2 regions of the Negativicoccus succinicivorans genome follow, and region 1 is predicted to be linked to the other one. Evidence: a T-box and tRNA genes for the amino acid it is inferred to sense, from the RefSeq annotation. Region 1 holds a T-box; the other holds one or more tRNA genes.
What was found. A T-box is a leader RNA that pairs with one kind of tRNA and senses whether it is charged. The one in region 1 lies ahead of thrS (threonine--tRNA ligase), so its partner is inferred to be a tRNA-Thr.
Positions count from the first base shown of each region.

Region 2: it has a tRNA-Thr gene. The T-box ahead of thrS (threonine--tRNA ligase) is inferred to sense a tRNA for this amino acid. The anticodon was not compared.

Region 1 is NZ_JAHAJN010000008.1:1,208-9,633, forward strand. It holds gene KIB08_RS05125 (acyl-CoA thioesterase) at 1-391, shown strand, start outside; gene murI (glutamate racemase) at 388-1,131, shown strand; gene KIB08_RS05135 (hypothetical protein) at 1,139-1,735, shown strand; gene KIB08_RS05140 (coenzyme F420-0:L-glutamate ligase) at 1,735-2,460, shown strand; T-box leader at 2,490-2,695, shown strand; gene thrS (threonine--tRNA ligase) at 2,734-4,641, shown strand; gene KIB08_RS05150 (HutP family protein) at 4,650-5,081, shown strand; gene KIB08_RS05155 (HAD family hydrolase) at 5,256-5,984, shown strand; gene KIB08_RS05160 (hypothetical protein) at 5,986-6,693, shown strand; gene KIB08_RS05165 (DUF4321 domain-containing protein) at 6,693-6,962, shown strand; gene KIB08_RS05170 (Maf family protein) at 6,962-7,531, shown strand; gene radC (RadC family protein) at 7,531-8,226, shown strand; gene KIB08_RS05180 (LysR family transcriptional regulator) at 8,264-8,426, shown strand, end outside.
Region 2 is NZ_JAHAJN010000003.1:56,781-65,206, forward strand. It holds gene KIB08_RS02560 (TonB-dependent receptor plug domain-containing protein) at 1-2,073, opposite strand; tRNA gene KIB08_RS02565 (tRNA-Thr) at 2,803-2,878, opposite strand; gene KIB08_RS02570 (TAXI family TRAP transporter solute-binding subunit) at 3,220-4,182, shown strand; gene KIB08_RS02575 (DUF1850 domain-containing protein) at 4,183-4,725, shown strand; gene KIB08_RS02580 (TRAP transporter permease) at 4,709-6,658, shown strand; gene KIB08_RS02585 (RNA polymerase sigma factor) at 6,888-7,469, shown strand; gene KIB08_RS02590 (SDR family NAD(P)-dependent oxidoreductase) at 7,493-8,426, opposite strand, start outside.

The DNA.
Region 1 (8,426 bases):
TTATCACACGGACGGCATGCAGGTCACGCACCATGCCAACTATATTTTATGGTTTGAAGCCGCGCGTGTGGAGTTTTTTCGTCAGGCGGGAATTCCGCTCGGCGACATGATACGCGATGAAATCGTCTTTCCGATTTTGCATGTGGAAGTCGATTACCACCATTCGTCTTACTATGATGATGAGCTTGAAGTTCATGCGAAAATCGTCAAGCTGACGCGGGCGCAAATCGTGTTCGCGTATGAAATCGTGCGTCCGAAGGACGGCGCGACCATCGTCACGGGCAAGACGAAAGGTACGTTTACATCGGTCGAAACGGGCAAAATCATACGCTTGCCGATGAAATACTATGAACGTTTGCAAACGATGATCGAACCGGGAGATGCCGAATGATCGGCGTTATCGATTCCGGCGTGGGCGGTCTTTCCGTATTGAAAGAGTTGCGGCAGGCGATGCCGCAGGCGGATTTTTTCTACTTGGGCGACACCGCGCGCAATCCCTACGGCACGCGAACGCCGGAGGAAATTAAAAAGTACTCTCTGCAGTTGGGGAAATGGCTGTTGGCGCGTGAAGTGACGGGACTGGTGGTCGCCTGTAATACAATTACCGTGCAGGCGCTGGATTTGTTGCGACGCGAATTGTCTATGCCGGTGATCGGCATGCAGACGGATGTCGCGTTGTTGCCCGCGGAAAAACGTGTGGCCGTGTTCGCGACGCCGGCGACGATCGCCAAGGGGAATTACCAACAATCTCTGGCCGAGCGTTATCCGGCAGTGGATGTGGTGGCGCACGCCTGTCCCGGCTTGGCCTCGGCGATTGAACACTATCGCCGTGAAGAGATCGGGCAGCTGCTGGAAGAATGCCGTCCGTTGCTTTCTGAATGTGATGCGGCGATTCTCGGCTGCACGCATTATCCGCTGGTCATAAGCGATTGGCAGGAACTTTCGCCGTCGTGCCGATTTATTGATCCGGCGCAGGCGACAGCGAAAGCGGCTCGCCACGCGTTGGGCGAGCAGGCGCAAGGCAGCGGGCGAACGGAGTATACATTTACGCAGGAAGGCCGTGCGGCCATGTGGGTTTCCCGCTTGTTCGGACCGAACGCCGCGGCCCGCCAAGTGACGATCGAGGAGTGAAGCAAAAATGTGGGGCTATTATGTATTAAATATAATTATTGCCGTTCTTGTTATTATCGCCGTTGTGCAGTTGCTGGCGGCGCTGCATGCGGCGCGGCAGGGCGATGCGAAGTGGAAGGTGTTCTTCCCCGGCGCGCGTCGCGGTGAACGCAAAGGCTATCGTCGCGCTGTTCCGGAACCGCCGCTGGTCGTTACGAAGGTGACGCCAAAGGCAGTGACGTTTGCAATCGAAGCGGCATTACGCAATATCGGTCGCCAACAGGGGACCGTGATGGATTGCTTCCCGCGCGCCTATTTACCGCAGGAACAGTATCCGTCATTACGCGTGGAGGCCTTCTTATCGCGAGCGGATGAACCGCGCGATGACGGGTATTGGGAAGCGTACCTTGTGCCGCGTAAAAAAGACGCGCTCTTGACCATTGTCGTTACTTTACGTTCATTGGACGGTCCGATCGCTACAGCTATTGGTGATCTTGGAGAATTTCCGATCGATGTGGTTTACAACGTGTACGGACGCAGCGATGCCCGCTATGAACGCACCCGCTTCCTTGTTTCCGGCACGAATTTGCGCCAGGCGCTGTTGCAGGAGAAAGGGGTACGCTGATGAACGAACAGATGAAACTCATCCCAATCCCGACGCGTATTTTGACGGCGGCGGACGACATCGCCGATGTCGTATATGAATACGGGCATTTTTTGATCGGACCGCATGATGTAGTGTGCGTGGCGGAAAGCGTAGTCGCGATCACGCAGGGTCGCTATGTGCGTCCGGAAGATGTGAAAGTTTCCTGGCAGGCGCGACTGATGAATCGCTTTGTGCCGGCGGAAGGTTCGATGTCGACTATTTACGGCATGCAGGCCGCGATGGACGCGGAAGGCGAATGGCGGATGCTCTTTTGGTTCATCGTTGGCTTTATCGCGAAACTGTTCGGCAAACGCGGCGTATGGTATGCGCACTGCCGGCAGGCATCCCTCGTTGACGATGTCACGGGAACGATGCCTCCGTTTGACAAATGCATCGTGTACGGTCCGGATGAAACGGATGCGGTTTGCGATGAAATCGCTGACCGCCTCGGTTGCCATGGCGCCGTGATTGCGGATGTGAATGATTTGAAGAAAAGCGCGGTACTGGGCACGAGCAAAGGTATCGACGCACAGGAAATCGCCCGACTTTTGATCGACAATCCGTTCGGCAACGCCAGCCAAAAAACACCGATTGTCGTCATTCAAAACTACTCCGGCGGCAAAGTACGTCCGACACTTCCGCAAGATTCGTTCACCGATACATTACCGCCGCCATTGCCGCCGCTTGACAAATCACAGAAATAGACGTACAATACTGACAATATCAAAAGATTTCAATGACCACGAAAAGGACATGACCGTCATTGCCCGGTAACTCAAGAGAAGAGCGTCACGGCTGCAAGCGCTCGTTACCACAGTGATTGTTACCGCCTTGGAGTCGCCGTTCGGAAATGAACGGCCGGGCAGACCCGTTATCACAATCGAGAGAATCCGTACGGATTAACTTGGGTGGAACCGCGAATTAACTTTCGTCCCATTTGGGGCGAAAGTTTTTTTATTGCAAAAGGAGCAGATATTATGGCAAAAATTCATTTGGCGGACGGCAGCGTGCGCGAGGTAGCAAACGAAAGCAGCTGGCTGGATGTCGCGAAAGCGATCAGCAACAGCATGGCGAAAAAAATGGTTGTCGCGAAAGTCGACGGTGAGTTGACGGACTTGTCGCGTCCGGTCGTCGACGGCGCGCAAGTCGAATTTTTTGACGGCGCGAGCCCGGAAGGCTTGCACGCGATCCGTCATACGGCGGCGCATATTATGGCGCAGGCGATTTTGCGCCTGTGGCCGGACACGAAACTCGCGATCGGACCGGCGATCGATAACGGTTTTTACTATGACATGGACACCGAGCATGTGTTCTCGCCGGAAGATTTCCCCGCGATCGAAAAAGAAATGAAAAAGATCGTGAAGGAAAACCACAAACTCGTGCGCGAAGTGATGAAACGCGACGCGGCGATGGAACACTTCAAAGCAGAGGGAGAGATTTATAAAGAAGAACTGATCCGCGATCTGCCGGCGGACGAAACCATTACTTTCTACACGCAGGGCGAATTTACCGACCTTTGCGCGGGTCCGCACGTAGTTTCGACCGGCAAAGTCAAAGCATTCAAACTGATGAGCGTCGCGGGCGCTTACTGGCGCGGCGATGAAAAAAATAAAATGCTGCAACGTGTCTACGGTACCGCCTTCGGCAGTCAGGAAGAATTGGATCATTACCTGTTCGTGCTGGCGGAAGCGGAACGCCGTGATCATCGTAAATTGGGCAAAGAACTTGATTTATTCAGCTTCCAGCCGGAAGGCCCGGGATTCCCGTTTTTCCATCCGAAAGGAATGGTTTTGCGCAACGAGCTGCTGGCGTTTTGGCGAGAGCTGCATCACGAATACGACTACGATGAAATTTCCACTCCGGTCATTTTGAATCGCGATCTGTGGATGCGTTCCGGTCACTGGGATCATTACCGCGACAATATGTACTTCACGCAGATTGATGAAGAAGATTACGCGATCAAACCGATGAACTGCCCGGGCGGTATTCTGTACTATAAAGATTCGCCGAAGAGCTACCGCGATTTCCCGTTGCGGGTCGCCGAACTCGGCTTGGTGCATCGTCATGAAATGAGCGGCGCGCTGCACGGCCTGTTCCGTGTTCGTTGCTTCACGCAAGACGATGCGCATTTGTTCATTTTGCCGAGCCAGATGAAAGAAGAAGTACTGAAAGTACTCGAACTTTTTGATCGGATTTACTCCGCTTTCGGTTTGGAATACCATGTGGAACTCTCCACGCGTCCGGAAGATTCGATGGGCGATGACGATCTGTGGGAACTGGCGACCACCGTTTTGCATGACGCGATCGAATCCGCGGGCGTAGCGTACAAGATCAACCCCGGTGACGGCGCGTTCTACGGACCGAAGCTGGACTTCCACATTCAAGACTCGCTCGGACGTACCTGGCAGTGCGGCACGATTCAGTTGGATATGCAGATGCCGGAACGTTTTGACATGACGTATATCGGCGAAGATGGCGAAAAACATCGTCCGGTCATGATTCACCGCGCCGGCTTCGGCAGCATCGAACGTTTCATCGGTATTTTGATTGAACACTACGCCGGCAAATTCCCGGTCTGGCTCGCTCCGCTACAGGTGAAGGTCATTCCGGTCGCGGGACGTCATCTGGAGTACGCTAACGAGGTGGCCCGTCAACTCAATCAGGCGGGCTTGCGAGCGCAGGCGGATGAACGCAACGAAAAGCTCGGTTACAAAATTCGCGGCGCGCAATTGGAAAAAGTACCGTACATGTTGATCTTGGGGGATAAAGAAGTGGAAGCGCAGTCGATTTCAATCCGCAACCGCGCGGGCGAAGAAACCAACGATGTGGTGCTGCAAGATTTTATCGCGGACTTGCAGAAAGCGGTTCGCGAACGGCAAGGTTGAGGTCGCTTATGGGGGCCCATGAATATTCCAGCAGTGACGTCGGTCGTGTGGCCATGAAGTTGGCGCTCACGTCTTCACGCGCGGAAGAAAACACATTGCGTAAAGAATTTTCCGAGGCCGGTTTTAAAACGGCGGCGGTGGATTTTGGCGGCGTGTTTATCACGATTTTACCCAAACTGATTGAGCATGCGGTGGTAGCCGCCCAGCGCACGGGTATTGTTTCCGATACCCACGTCGGTGAAGGCGCTGTCGTCGGCGCGGTCCAGTCGGCAGTCGAGGCGATTAAAATGAAAGCGCTCGGCCAAAATATCGGCGGTAAAATCGCCATTGCTCGCAAAGGCGATCATCTTGTTGTCGCTATTTACGGCACTGTCGGCGTGCTGCACTTTAACGAAGTGGTGGCGGGCATCGCGCATCGCGCCGTGTATGACAATATCTGAAAATAGAAAGAGACATGCCAAGGCATGTCTCTTTTTGTCGCCATCATTTTTAGAAGCGTATTGTACACCTTCGCTCTTCACCACATCACAGGCGCTGATGGGATTTGATTATGCTATAATAAATAAATAAGATATTATTTTCCGTAATAGCGCCAATCGATAGGGAGGAACGGCATGAACGTACTTTTTTGGGATATTGACCAGACGCTTGTGTATACCGGCCATGCCGGTTTTCTTGCGATTGAGCACACCCTGACGGAAATGATGGGACCGGATGCGACATTACCCCGATTTGATGCGGGAGGACGCACGGATAATTTTATCTGCCGTGAAATTTTGCGGCACGCGCTGCAAAAAGAACCGACGCTTGACGACGTGCATCAATTCAGCCGTCAATACGAAGAAACGCTGCTCTACTATATGCAGGAAACGAAAGGAAAAATTCTGCCGTATGTCAAAGAATTGCTGGCGTATTTCAGCGGTATGCCCGATTATGATCAGCTGCTCTTGACGGGCAACAGTCGCCGCGGCGCGGAACTCAAGCTTACCCATTACGGTTTGGCGAGCTATTTTGATTTCGATTACAGCGGTTTTGCCGGCGATGATTTCAATCGTATCGATGTCGCACGGCGCGCCGACGCGTTGGCGCGGGCCAAGTGGGGCGCGGAACTGGAAAAAATATTTATCATCGGTGATACGGAGCACGATATTCAGTGCGGCAAAAAAATCGGCGCGTATACGATTGCGGTCGCTACCGGTTCACGCAGTTTGGAAAAACTGCAAGGGTATGAGCCGTGGCGGGCGTTGCCGGAATTAATCCCGGCGGATGCATTTCAACAACTGTTAGATGAAGCGGACACGGAAGAGCCGCCTATGCATCCGGTAGCGGGAAAAGGAGAATAGCATGAATCAGAATGGGGAACCGGAAATGACGGAAGAACGTCGCGGGACGACTGACAATCCCGTTTTTCCCAAACAGATATTATCGGTGGTAGGGGATCCGATGTATGAAGATGAGTCGGACAATTCGGGCAGTCGTTGGCCGGTGATCGGCGTCGCTTTTTTGGTGGCGGTATTTTTCATCTGGGCTCTGGGGCGCATGATTGATCATTATCAGGCGACGCAAAGTTTCTGGGGGAGCATTGATTACGCGAGCATTGTTTTCGTGTTGTTCGCGATCTACTATTTGCTGGGACAGGCGCTTACCAGTTACCACTTGTGTTTGACCGATACGGCGCTGATTTGCGAATATCGCACCTGGTTTCGCATGCATCGCACGGAAATTCCGTACGACTGCCTTTACGGGGTGCATACGCACAAAGCGCGGGTCGCCAATAACGTGAAGTTCCGCTACAAATGGCGTTGGTATTCGCTTTTGGATTCCCGCCTTCTGTACGCTCTTTTCTGTAAAATTCCGCGACCGGGTAAAAAACCGCAATTCGGTCGCGCGTTGTTCAAAGCGGAACCGCAATTTTTGCTCGGCTTGAATGAATACTTGCCGGGGCGGGTGGGGATCACCGAAGAGGAAACCACCTACCATGTGCTCTTGGACGAAAGCAAACGTATGGATGAAGTCGAGCGTTTGAAAGCCGCAAGAAAGCAGGCGAAGTGATGCGTTGGAGCGGTACTCGCGGCATCTTGATGCTGCTTTTATTCCTTTTTGTCGGAGCGCTTTTGGGCGGGATTTTGGCGGATCTTCTGGGGTCGGTCTCCTTCTCCGGCATCATGCCGTACTTCGTTCGGCAGTATACTTTGCTTGACGTGCAAAATATTCATTTAAATCTCTTGATACTTGAAATTGATTTCGGCATTCGATTTGCGCCGAACTTATTAAGCGTAATCGGCATGATTATTGCCGTATGGGTATTTCGGAGGATCTGATGTGGATTTTGGCATCGGCATCACCGCGCCGTAAACAGCTCTTGACAAGGGCGGGCGCTCATTTTACCGCGATTACGCCGGAGTATCGGGAACGCAACCGAAGCGAGCATGCCCCGGCGGCCTTGGTGCAAGAACAGGCGCTTGGCAAAGCGCGCGCCGGCACGGCGATCTCTCACATGCCGCAGCTGGCGGTGTTGGGCGCGGATACGCTGGTGGTTTGCGATGATACGGTGTTCGGTAAGCCGCGTGATCGGGAGATGGCGAAGACTATGCTTACCGCGCTCGGCGGCCGGACGCATCATGTCGTTACGGGACTGGCGTTACTTTTGCCTTCAGGAGAAGCGATCACGCGGGCGATAACCACCGAAGTCAAGATGGAACGCTGGCCGCAAGCGTTGCTGGAAACGTATTTGGCCGGCGACGAATGGACGGATAAGGCCGGTGCCTACGCGATTCAGGGAACGGCGGCGCTGATGATTTCCGACATCGCCGGAAGCTACACTAATGTGGTCGGTTTGCCATTGCACGCGACATATCGGCTGCTCACGGAAAACGGAGTGGAATGGTAATGGCACGCATTTGCGATTTGACAGCGGAAGAGCGGCCGCGCGAGAAGCTTTTGACGCAGGGGCCGGAGAAACTGACCGAAGTGGAGCTGATCGCTTTGATCTTAAAAAGCGGGATTCCCGGTCAGTCGGTGATTGAGCTCGCGCGCGCGGTCGAAGACCAGTGGATCGGAGGCGATCCGTCGCGCTACGGCTCACTCCATTGGCGGGATCTCTTGACGGTCAAAGGCATCGGCGTCAGCAAAGCGGCGACTCTCTGCGCTGCGATTGAATTGGGGAAACGTCTGGCGCAACGTAAACCGCAAACGCGCAGCGATTTTTCCGATCCGGATGCGGTCGCGCGGTATTTTCTGCCGCAGTTGCGGGATTTGCCGCAGGAAGTGTTTTACTGTTGCTATCTGAACACGAAAAATGGTTTGCTCGCCGCGATTGAACAGTCGCGCGGCAGTTTGGATCAAAGCGTCGCCGATGTGCGACTGGCGATGAAAGATGCGATTCGTTGGAACGCGGCGGCGATGATCCTGGTGCACAATCATCCGAGCGGTGATCCGACTCCTTCCGGGGCGGATATCGCATTAACTGAGCGGTTTAACGCCGCCGGTGAAGTCTTAAACATACCGGTGCTCGATCATGTGGTCATCGGTGCGGGAACATTTGTAAGCTTGCGTCGGGAACATTTATTTCAGCCTTCTGTGTGACCATTGTCGGGGAAAGCAATGGGAAAGGAGCCTACGCATGGACATCGAATATTTTCGCAATTTTATTATGATAGTCGATTCGCAGACCTTGACCGAGGCGGCGAAGCGACTGAACATGGTACAGCCCGCGTTAAGCGCGCAGTTGAAACAAATTGAGACGAATTACAAGGCGGATCTGATCATTACATATCGAGGCGGGC
Region 2 (8,426 bases), on a different contig from region 1:
TTAAAACTGATATTCCAAACCGAGCGCCCACTCGCGACCATACAAGCCAAGATTTTTATCGTACTTGTCGCCAATGTTTTCGATCTTGCCCCACAAACGCAGATCCGGATTGAATTGACGGGTAACGGTCAGATTCCAAAGTTGATAACTTTTCTTTTCTGTCGCCGCCTGTTTCGGGGCCGGCTCCACTAAGTAGTTGTGTTCATATTGCAACGACAACGCCGCGGACCAACCTGTATCCTGATGGTCATCGTAGCGCAGCTGCCAAGCTTGTGAAAGTTCGGAACGACGCGGTAAATCTTTATTGGCCGTCGTATCTTTCGCATCCAGCCAGGTGGAAACCACTTGCGCGGAAAGGGTATCGTTGAAGCGATAGCCGAGAGTATTTTCGACGCCTTTAATACGGGCTTTTTTCACATTGTTAAAGCGGTAGAGTTTATGTCCGTTTTGATCCGCACCCACATTCAAGCTGTCGATCAGGTCATCCACTTTGTTGTCGAAGTAGGTCAGCGAACCGTAGCCGCGATCCCATTCGCCTTCGACTCCCAAGTCCCAGCCGGTCGATGTTTCCGGCTTGAGATTCGGATTGCCCACGACATGCACCCAGGACGGTCCCATCTTACGATCCAAATCATAGAAGAGCTGCATGAGCGACGGCGCGCGGAAACCTTTGCCGTAATTCGCTTTGATGCGGAAATTATCACGCGCGTTGTACGTCACGCCGAGTTTCGGTGAAACGTGACCGCCGAAGTATTCATTGTGATCGTAACGCAACGCCGGCACGATAAACCATTTGTCGGCGCGAATTTCATCCTGCACATACGCCGCGTACGTGGTCAAGGAGCGCTCCGACACCACTTTATCCGTACCGTTTTGGGAAACATTGTGCTGCTTCTCACCGGCGACACCTAAATTCGTGCCTTTGACGTTAGCCGAAGTATACGTCACGCCGTAAGTAAGTCGCTGATTATCGGTAAGCTGCGTGGAGTTTCTGCCCTCCAGCGTCCATTCGCGATTCGTATTGTCGTTGAAGTCGTATGCATTTTGCTTGCGTACTACAGCATCATACGCTCGTTTTTCCATTTGACTCGGTCCCGGCACCGTTTTAATGACATGAGGGTCGGTTTCGTCTTCCCAGTCAAAACGGCTCATGTACGCGCTGATTTCCCAATCGTTGGCCGCCGTAGTGCGCTGCCAACGCAAACCATACGTTTGCTGTTCCGACTTTGTGTCTTTTCCGCCCGTGATCTGCGCCATGCCGGTTAAAGGTATTCTCCCCATCATAACCCGCAGAGGTCTCAACTCGGTATGCTGCGCGTCACTGGATAATTTCTCATGATAATAATCCGCTGTAAAGGTCAACTTATTCGCATCGGCAAAATAGTAGTCAAGAGCGAGGTTATACGTCTGATCATTGCCGAAATACTCCGACCACTGTTCACCATCGATCGTGTCTCGATCGGTATGACGGAGACGCACCCCTACGGTAGCGGCCAGTTTCCCTTGCCGTCCGGTATCGTAATGAACCCACTGCGTATGGCCCGTGGATGCGTATTCACCGCCGATGGCGCCGCTTGGCGCGGTCGATTTTTTCGTGATGATATTAATCACGCCGCCCATCGCATCCGATCCGTACAGCGCGCTCGACGGTCCGCGGAGTACTTCAATTCGTTCCACTTGTTGCAAATTGATTCGCTCCATAGCACGCGCAGTGCCTAAGCCGGCGCTCGAGGACTCGTTCGCCAGTTTGCGGCCATCGACTAAAATCAACGATTTGTTCGTGTCCATGCCGCGAATCATTACATCATGACCGCCACGATCGATCTTTGTCTGCATGATATTAGTATAGTACGAAAGCGCTTCGCGAATATTCGACGCACCGCTTTGCCGGATCTTCTCGCCATCGATAACCTGCGTCGCCGCCGGCACTTCTTTCGTCGCATTTTGCGTGCGTGTAGCCGTGACAACGATATCTCCGATGTCATATACCGGTGCATCTGCCGCCATGGCAGTCATACATCCCAAACAACACGCTGCCAAAAGCGCAGCCTGTCGACGTGCCAATTTGTTCATTGTTTCCCTCCGTCAATGAATGTAAAAATATTTTTGAATCCTTTTATCATTATATACTGTTTTTCATCAAAGTAAATATGTTTCTATAACTCTAATTTTATTTTTTGTGTATATTTTTTTGTGGCATAGATCATTGTAATTAAGCGTATAAATCAATATATATATCTATTTCATTAAAGTATTTTTTCGCACAAATGTAAACTATATCATTTTTTTGAAATCCTATTTAATATCATCGAATATCATCTGAAAATTTTTGTACTATGAATTTTATCCATACTAAAATATAAAAACTTCCCGCAAAACTCTCGGAAAGTTGTTTTTTATCCGGAACCGGCAATCGGACTTGAACCTACGTGTGCATTACGAATGCGCCGCTCTAAAATGAAATAAAAACTCCCCGCAAAATCTAGGGGAGTGCTCTTTTCATCTGAAGCCGGCAATAGGACTTGAACCTACGTGTGCATTGCGTCGCGCCACTCTAAAATAAAAAGCTCTCCACAATAGAGGAGAGTTTGGTTTAATGTGGAGCCGGCAATACGACTTGATCCTACGTGTGCATTGCGTCGTGTCGTTCTAAAGTGAAATAAAAAAACTCTCCGAAATATCTCGAAGAGTTATGTTTTATCTGGAGCCGGCAATACGACTTGAACCTTCGTGTGCATTGCGTCGTGTCGCTCTAAAGTAAAATAAAAGCTCCCCACAAAAAGCAGGGAGTTTAATGTCATATGGAGCCGGCAATAGGATTTGAACCTACGACCTACGCATTACGAATGCGCCGCTCTACCAACTGAGCTATGCCGGCATCGACTTGATTAGTATAGACGATACCCGCCGCTTTTGTCAATAGATGACAAGTATTTGATCAATGGTATTTTTATTTATTGTTATACCGGTTCCTGCACGCTTTTGCGACGATACATTTTACTGTATACATAATTCATGCGCATTACAGTTGCAACCTGCGTTTGATAATGATACAATGATGGCAATTAAAAAATTGGCAACGAAAACTTAACATTTCGTACCTTGGGGTATCGAGTCGGCAATGGCGTCGGCGTGCTCAGTGAGCCGCTGTACGCAGCTCGGAGCGTAAGCTCCTTTTTTTATTGCCGAACCCCCACAAACCAAGAAAGGATGATTAAAATGAAGTTTTCCAAAATGACGACATTGATGATGGCCGCCGGTCTTTCCGCGGTGGTCGCATTAGCCGGTTGCGGCGGTTCGGGCGGTGCCAAACAGCAATATTTGAATATCGGCACGGGCGGCACGGCAGGTACTTACTACCCGCTGGGCGGTGCGATGGCGGAGTTATTCAATAAAAATATCGCCAATGTCAATGCGTCCGCGCAAAGCACCGGGGCCTCTGTCGCCAACGTCAATATGCTCAAAGACGGCTCGCTGGATTTGGCGCTGATCCAAAACGATATCGCCTACTATGCGGCGAACGGCCTGGAAATGTTTGACGGCAAAAAAGTTGACAACCTGCGCGGCATAGCGACGCTGTATCCGGAAACGGTACAGATCGTAGCGTTGGAAAAATCCGGCATCAAATCGATCAATGATTTGCGCGGCAAACGCGTAGCGGTCGGCGCGGCAGGTTCCGGCACGGAAGCGAACGCGCGGCAAATTTTGAACGCCGCGGGCATTGAATACAGCGATATCCAAGTGCAATACCTCTCGTTCGGTGAAGCGGCCGGCGCGCTCAAAGACGGTAATGTCGATGTCGCATTCGTCACGGCCGGTTTCCCGACAGCCGCCATCCAGGATTTGGCGGTATCGAATCAGATTTCCCTTATTTCACTTGATGCGGCGGTGGCCGACCAGCTCTTGCAAAAATATCCGTACTATACTAAGATTTCCATTCCGGCAGGTACGTATAATGGCGTAGCCGGCGATACGCTGGCCGTCTCGGTACGCGCGATGATCGCGACAACAAGTAAACTCTCCGATGAAATGGGCTACAACGTTACCAAAGCCATTTACACGAATCTCGACAAGATGGCCGCGGCCCACGCGGTCGGCAAGATGATTACCAAAGACGCCGCGCAGGACGGCATGTCGATTCCGATGAACGCCGGGGCGGAAAAATTCTTTAAGGAGAAATAATTGCAACGCTTACTCATCAAGCGACCGTTCTACCTATTGGCATTGTTGAGCTTTGCTTTGGTGGTGACGATCGCTTGGTGGTCGATGCGGCCGGCGATTTTTCTGACGGCGGGCGACGAATGGCATGACTTGGGTCATGCGTACAGCGGACGCTCCGTCGTTATTCATTATCGGCATTCGGTCCAGCAGACCCACGTCTGGGAATATTTGACGGTAAATGATACCGCGGACGGTTTTATTTTGCGGGCAACCAAGTACAAATCCTACGACGTGGGTTTGCCTTTTTTGCCGAGTGAAGGTAATTTTCGAAGCGACGGCGAGTATTTTTATTTGGATGATATTAACCGGGTTCTGCCCCGCCCGCTGACGTTACGGACGGGTTTGGGGACGGAACTTACCGTTACGTTGCAAACGACGTACGCGCTGTATCAACGACATGCGCCGGGCACATTGGTGACATTGTCCGTCACCCCGCGCTGGCGCAGCTACTATGAGCATTTCAACCATTGGTTAGGAGGTGAGAGAAATGGCAGAAGAACGTAAGGTTCGTTCAAAACAAGATGACGCCGTGTCGCAAGAGGCGGTCATGGCGCTGGAAAAAGAAAATCGCGTGGCGCAATATCGCGGTCACATCGCAAAACTCATTTCTTTCATCGCGATCTGTTTTTCTCTGTTTCAATTATATACAGGTATTTTCGGTGTACTTGACGCGCAATTACAACGCGCGGTGCATTTAGGTTTCGGATTGGTGCTGGTGTTTCTCTTATATCCGACGCGCAAGACCTGGCTGAATCGCGCGAGCATTCATCCGCTGGACGCGTTTTTAGCGCTGCTCGCGGCAAGCGGTCCTTTGTACATCATCACGCAGTATCATGATTTAGTATTGCGAGCGGGCAATTTCAATACGCTGGACATGGCGGTCGGCTCAATCGGCGTGCTGCTCGTCATTGAAGCGGCGCGGCGCGTGGTCGGCATCCCGATGGTGTCGGTGGTGCTGTTTTTCATCGCCTACGCCTTTGCCGGCCCGTATATCCCCGGCATTTTGGGGCATCGCGGCGTGAACTGGGACCAGCTGGTCGGCCATTTGTATTTTACGACCGAAGGCATTTTCGGAATTCCTTTGGGCGTTTCGAGCACTTTTATTTTTCTCTTCATTTTATTCGGCGCCTATTTGGAGTCGACCGGTCTCGGTCACTTCTTCATTGATTTGGCAAATGCCGTCGCCGGCTGGGCGCGCGGCGGTCCGGCGAAAGTCGCCGTGCTGTCGAGCGGCTTGATGGGCACGGTATCGGGCTCATCGGTCGCCAACGTCGCCGGGACAGGTTCGTTTACGATCCCGATGATGAAAAAACTCGGCTACCATCGTGATTTTGCCGGCGCGGTCGAGGCGGCCGCTTCCACCGGCGGACAGCTGATGCCGCCGATCATGGGCGCGGCGGCGTTCCTGATGGCGGAGTTTGTCGGCGTACCGTACATGGAAGTCGTCAAAGCGGCGACAATCCCGGCGATTTTATATTTCCTCGGTATTTGGCTCGGCGTTCATTTCGAAGCGCGGCGGGAAAATCTGCAAGGCTTGCCGCGGGAAAGTCTGCCGAAATTCGGTGTGATCTTCCGTGAGCGCGGGCATTTGGCGTTACCGCTGGTCGTCATCATCGGTCTTTTGGTCAGCGGCTACACGCCGATGCGCGCCGCGTTAATCGGTATTTTCCTGACGGTCGCGGCGGCGATGCTCCGCAAAAATACGCGGCTCTCATTCATTGAAGTCGTGCAGGGTCTGATCGACGGCGCGCGCAACATGCTTTCCGTACTCGCGGCGTGCGCGGCGGCAGGCATTATCATCGGCGTGGTCACCAAAACCGGTATCGGTTTGAAGATGGCCTCCGCCTTGATCGATCTCTCGGGCGGCGTTTTCCTCGCCGTGCTTTTCTTCACGATGCTGACTTCGCTCGTCTTGGGCATGGGTGTTCCGACGACGGCGAACTACGTTATTACTTCGACGATTGCCGCGCCGGCATTGGTACAACTCGGCGTGCCGGTGCTCGCGGCGCATATGTTCGTCTTTTACTTCGGCATTGTCGCCGACGTGACGCCTCCGGTCGCGCTGGCCGCGTACGCGGGTTCGGCGATTGCGGGCGGTAACGCGTTGCGTACCGGCGTGCAGGCTTCGAAGCTGGCGATCGCCGCGTTCCTGATTCCGTATATTTTCGTCAACTCACCCGCGATGTTGATGATTGATACGACGATTCCTAAAATTCTCATGGTGCTGCTCACTTCCATCATCGGCATGGTCGCGATCAGCTCCGCGATGATCGGTCACTTCGTCGTCAAAGAGAAAGCATGGGAACGCATTCTCTTCATAATCGGCGGTCTGTGCATGATCGATACGGGGGCAACGACCGACATGGTCGGCATCGTTCTCCTCGCCGTTCTGTTTTTCCTGCAATGGCAACGCGGTCGCAAACAGGCAAACGCCTAAAACAAATACAAAAAGACGCTCGCTCGAGCGTCTTTTTTGTTGCCGGAAAATCAGGCTGTGCATGGTGTCTGAACGATTTTTTCGGCGAGTCGCAACGACTCGCTTGGGAGTGTGTTCCGCTTACACGGCAGCGCTCATTGCCCGCGCCGGCTCGTTTTTTGCGCCGCGGTACGCCCGCGCGTTACAGTAGACATGCGCAAAAAACAAGAGGCCTCGGAAATGAGACAACATGAAAACTTCCTATCTGACCGCGAACGACATCGACCTAGTGACCGCGGCGCAAGCCGGCGACACGCTTGCCGCGACCGTATTGTACCGCCGCTACCTGCCGCTTATCCACGCGACCGCGCGAACCTTTTTCACGCGCGATCGCGACGAGTTGCTCGCCGTCATTCGCTTCGCTTTTTGGAAAGCCGTCGGCCGCTACGATAAAAGTCGCCGCGTGCCGGTGGCGGGATATTTGAAAACGCAGCTGCGTTACGCCGCCTGGAATGCCTGCGCGAAACACACCCGCACGGAGCAACGGGAAAACGGCGGCGACACGGATACTTTGCCGCTTTCCGCGCCGCCGCGCGAACAACCGGACGCGACGTACGCCAGAAACCAACTCTATCGCGCGTTGCATGCCGCGCTCCTCACCTTGCCGCAACGTCAGCGCCACGTGATTTACGGTTTATTCTTTAGGCAACAAACGCGCGGCGAACTCGCGCGGGAGCTTCATTGCACACCGCAAGCGATCAGCGCGCTCAAACGTCGGGCACTTGACGCGTTGCGTCGAAAACTCGCCGCGTACGCGCCGGACAAGCCATAAAAAAACGGCCTTGCGGCCGTTTTTTATTCCTTTTGCAGCGACTGTAAGCCTTCCTGCCACGTCACTTGCGGTCGCCAGCCCCAAAGCGTGCGGGCGCGATCGGCCGCCAAAACGGAGCGGCGAATATCGCCTTCGCGCGGTCCTTCGATCGCGATCGGCGCGTCGGACTCAAACACGTCGCAAATTTTTTCATAGATATCGAGAATATAAATTTCTTCTCCCGAACCGATGTTGACCGGCTCATTCGCCGGCTTTTCCTGCGCCATGACATTCGCCCGCACCACGTCATCGACATGCACGTAATCGCGCGAGCAACCGCGCGGCATATCGGGATACGTAAAGAGGACGGAAGGACGATCCGCGCGCACATTATTCACGAAGATCGGAATCACGCCGCATTCACCGTCGGGAATCTGCCGCGGTCCGTACACATTCGCGTAACGTAAAATCGTGTACTCGTAGCCGTATTTTTCCTGATAATTCGCCAAATACTGCTCGCCCCCGTACTTGTGAATGGCGTACGGAGAAATCAACTGCGGCGGGTCGATTTCCTGCGATTTTTCATCGCCTTCGATGATTTTGGAAAGCGCGCCGCCGGACGATACGTAAATAATATTTTTTACGCCGTATTCCCCCGCCGCCAACAACACGTTCAGCCAGCCGCGGCCGTTGATATCGAGATCACGAAGAGGATCCGTGACGGAATCGGCCACGGATTTTTGCGCCGCGTGATGGTTCACCACATCGGGGCGCACCTCGGCGAATATCTCGCGCAAGGTTTCGCGATCGCGAATATCCGCGTGATAAATCGTGACATTGGGCGCGTCTTTAATGGCCGCGAGGTTTTCCATCGTGCCGGATGAAAAATCATCGACAATCGCCACCCGCCAACCTTTTCGCGTATATGTTTCGGCGATATGCGAACCGATGAAGCCCGCGCCGCCGGTCAATAAAATA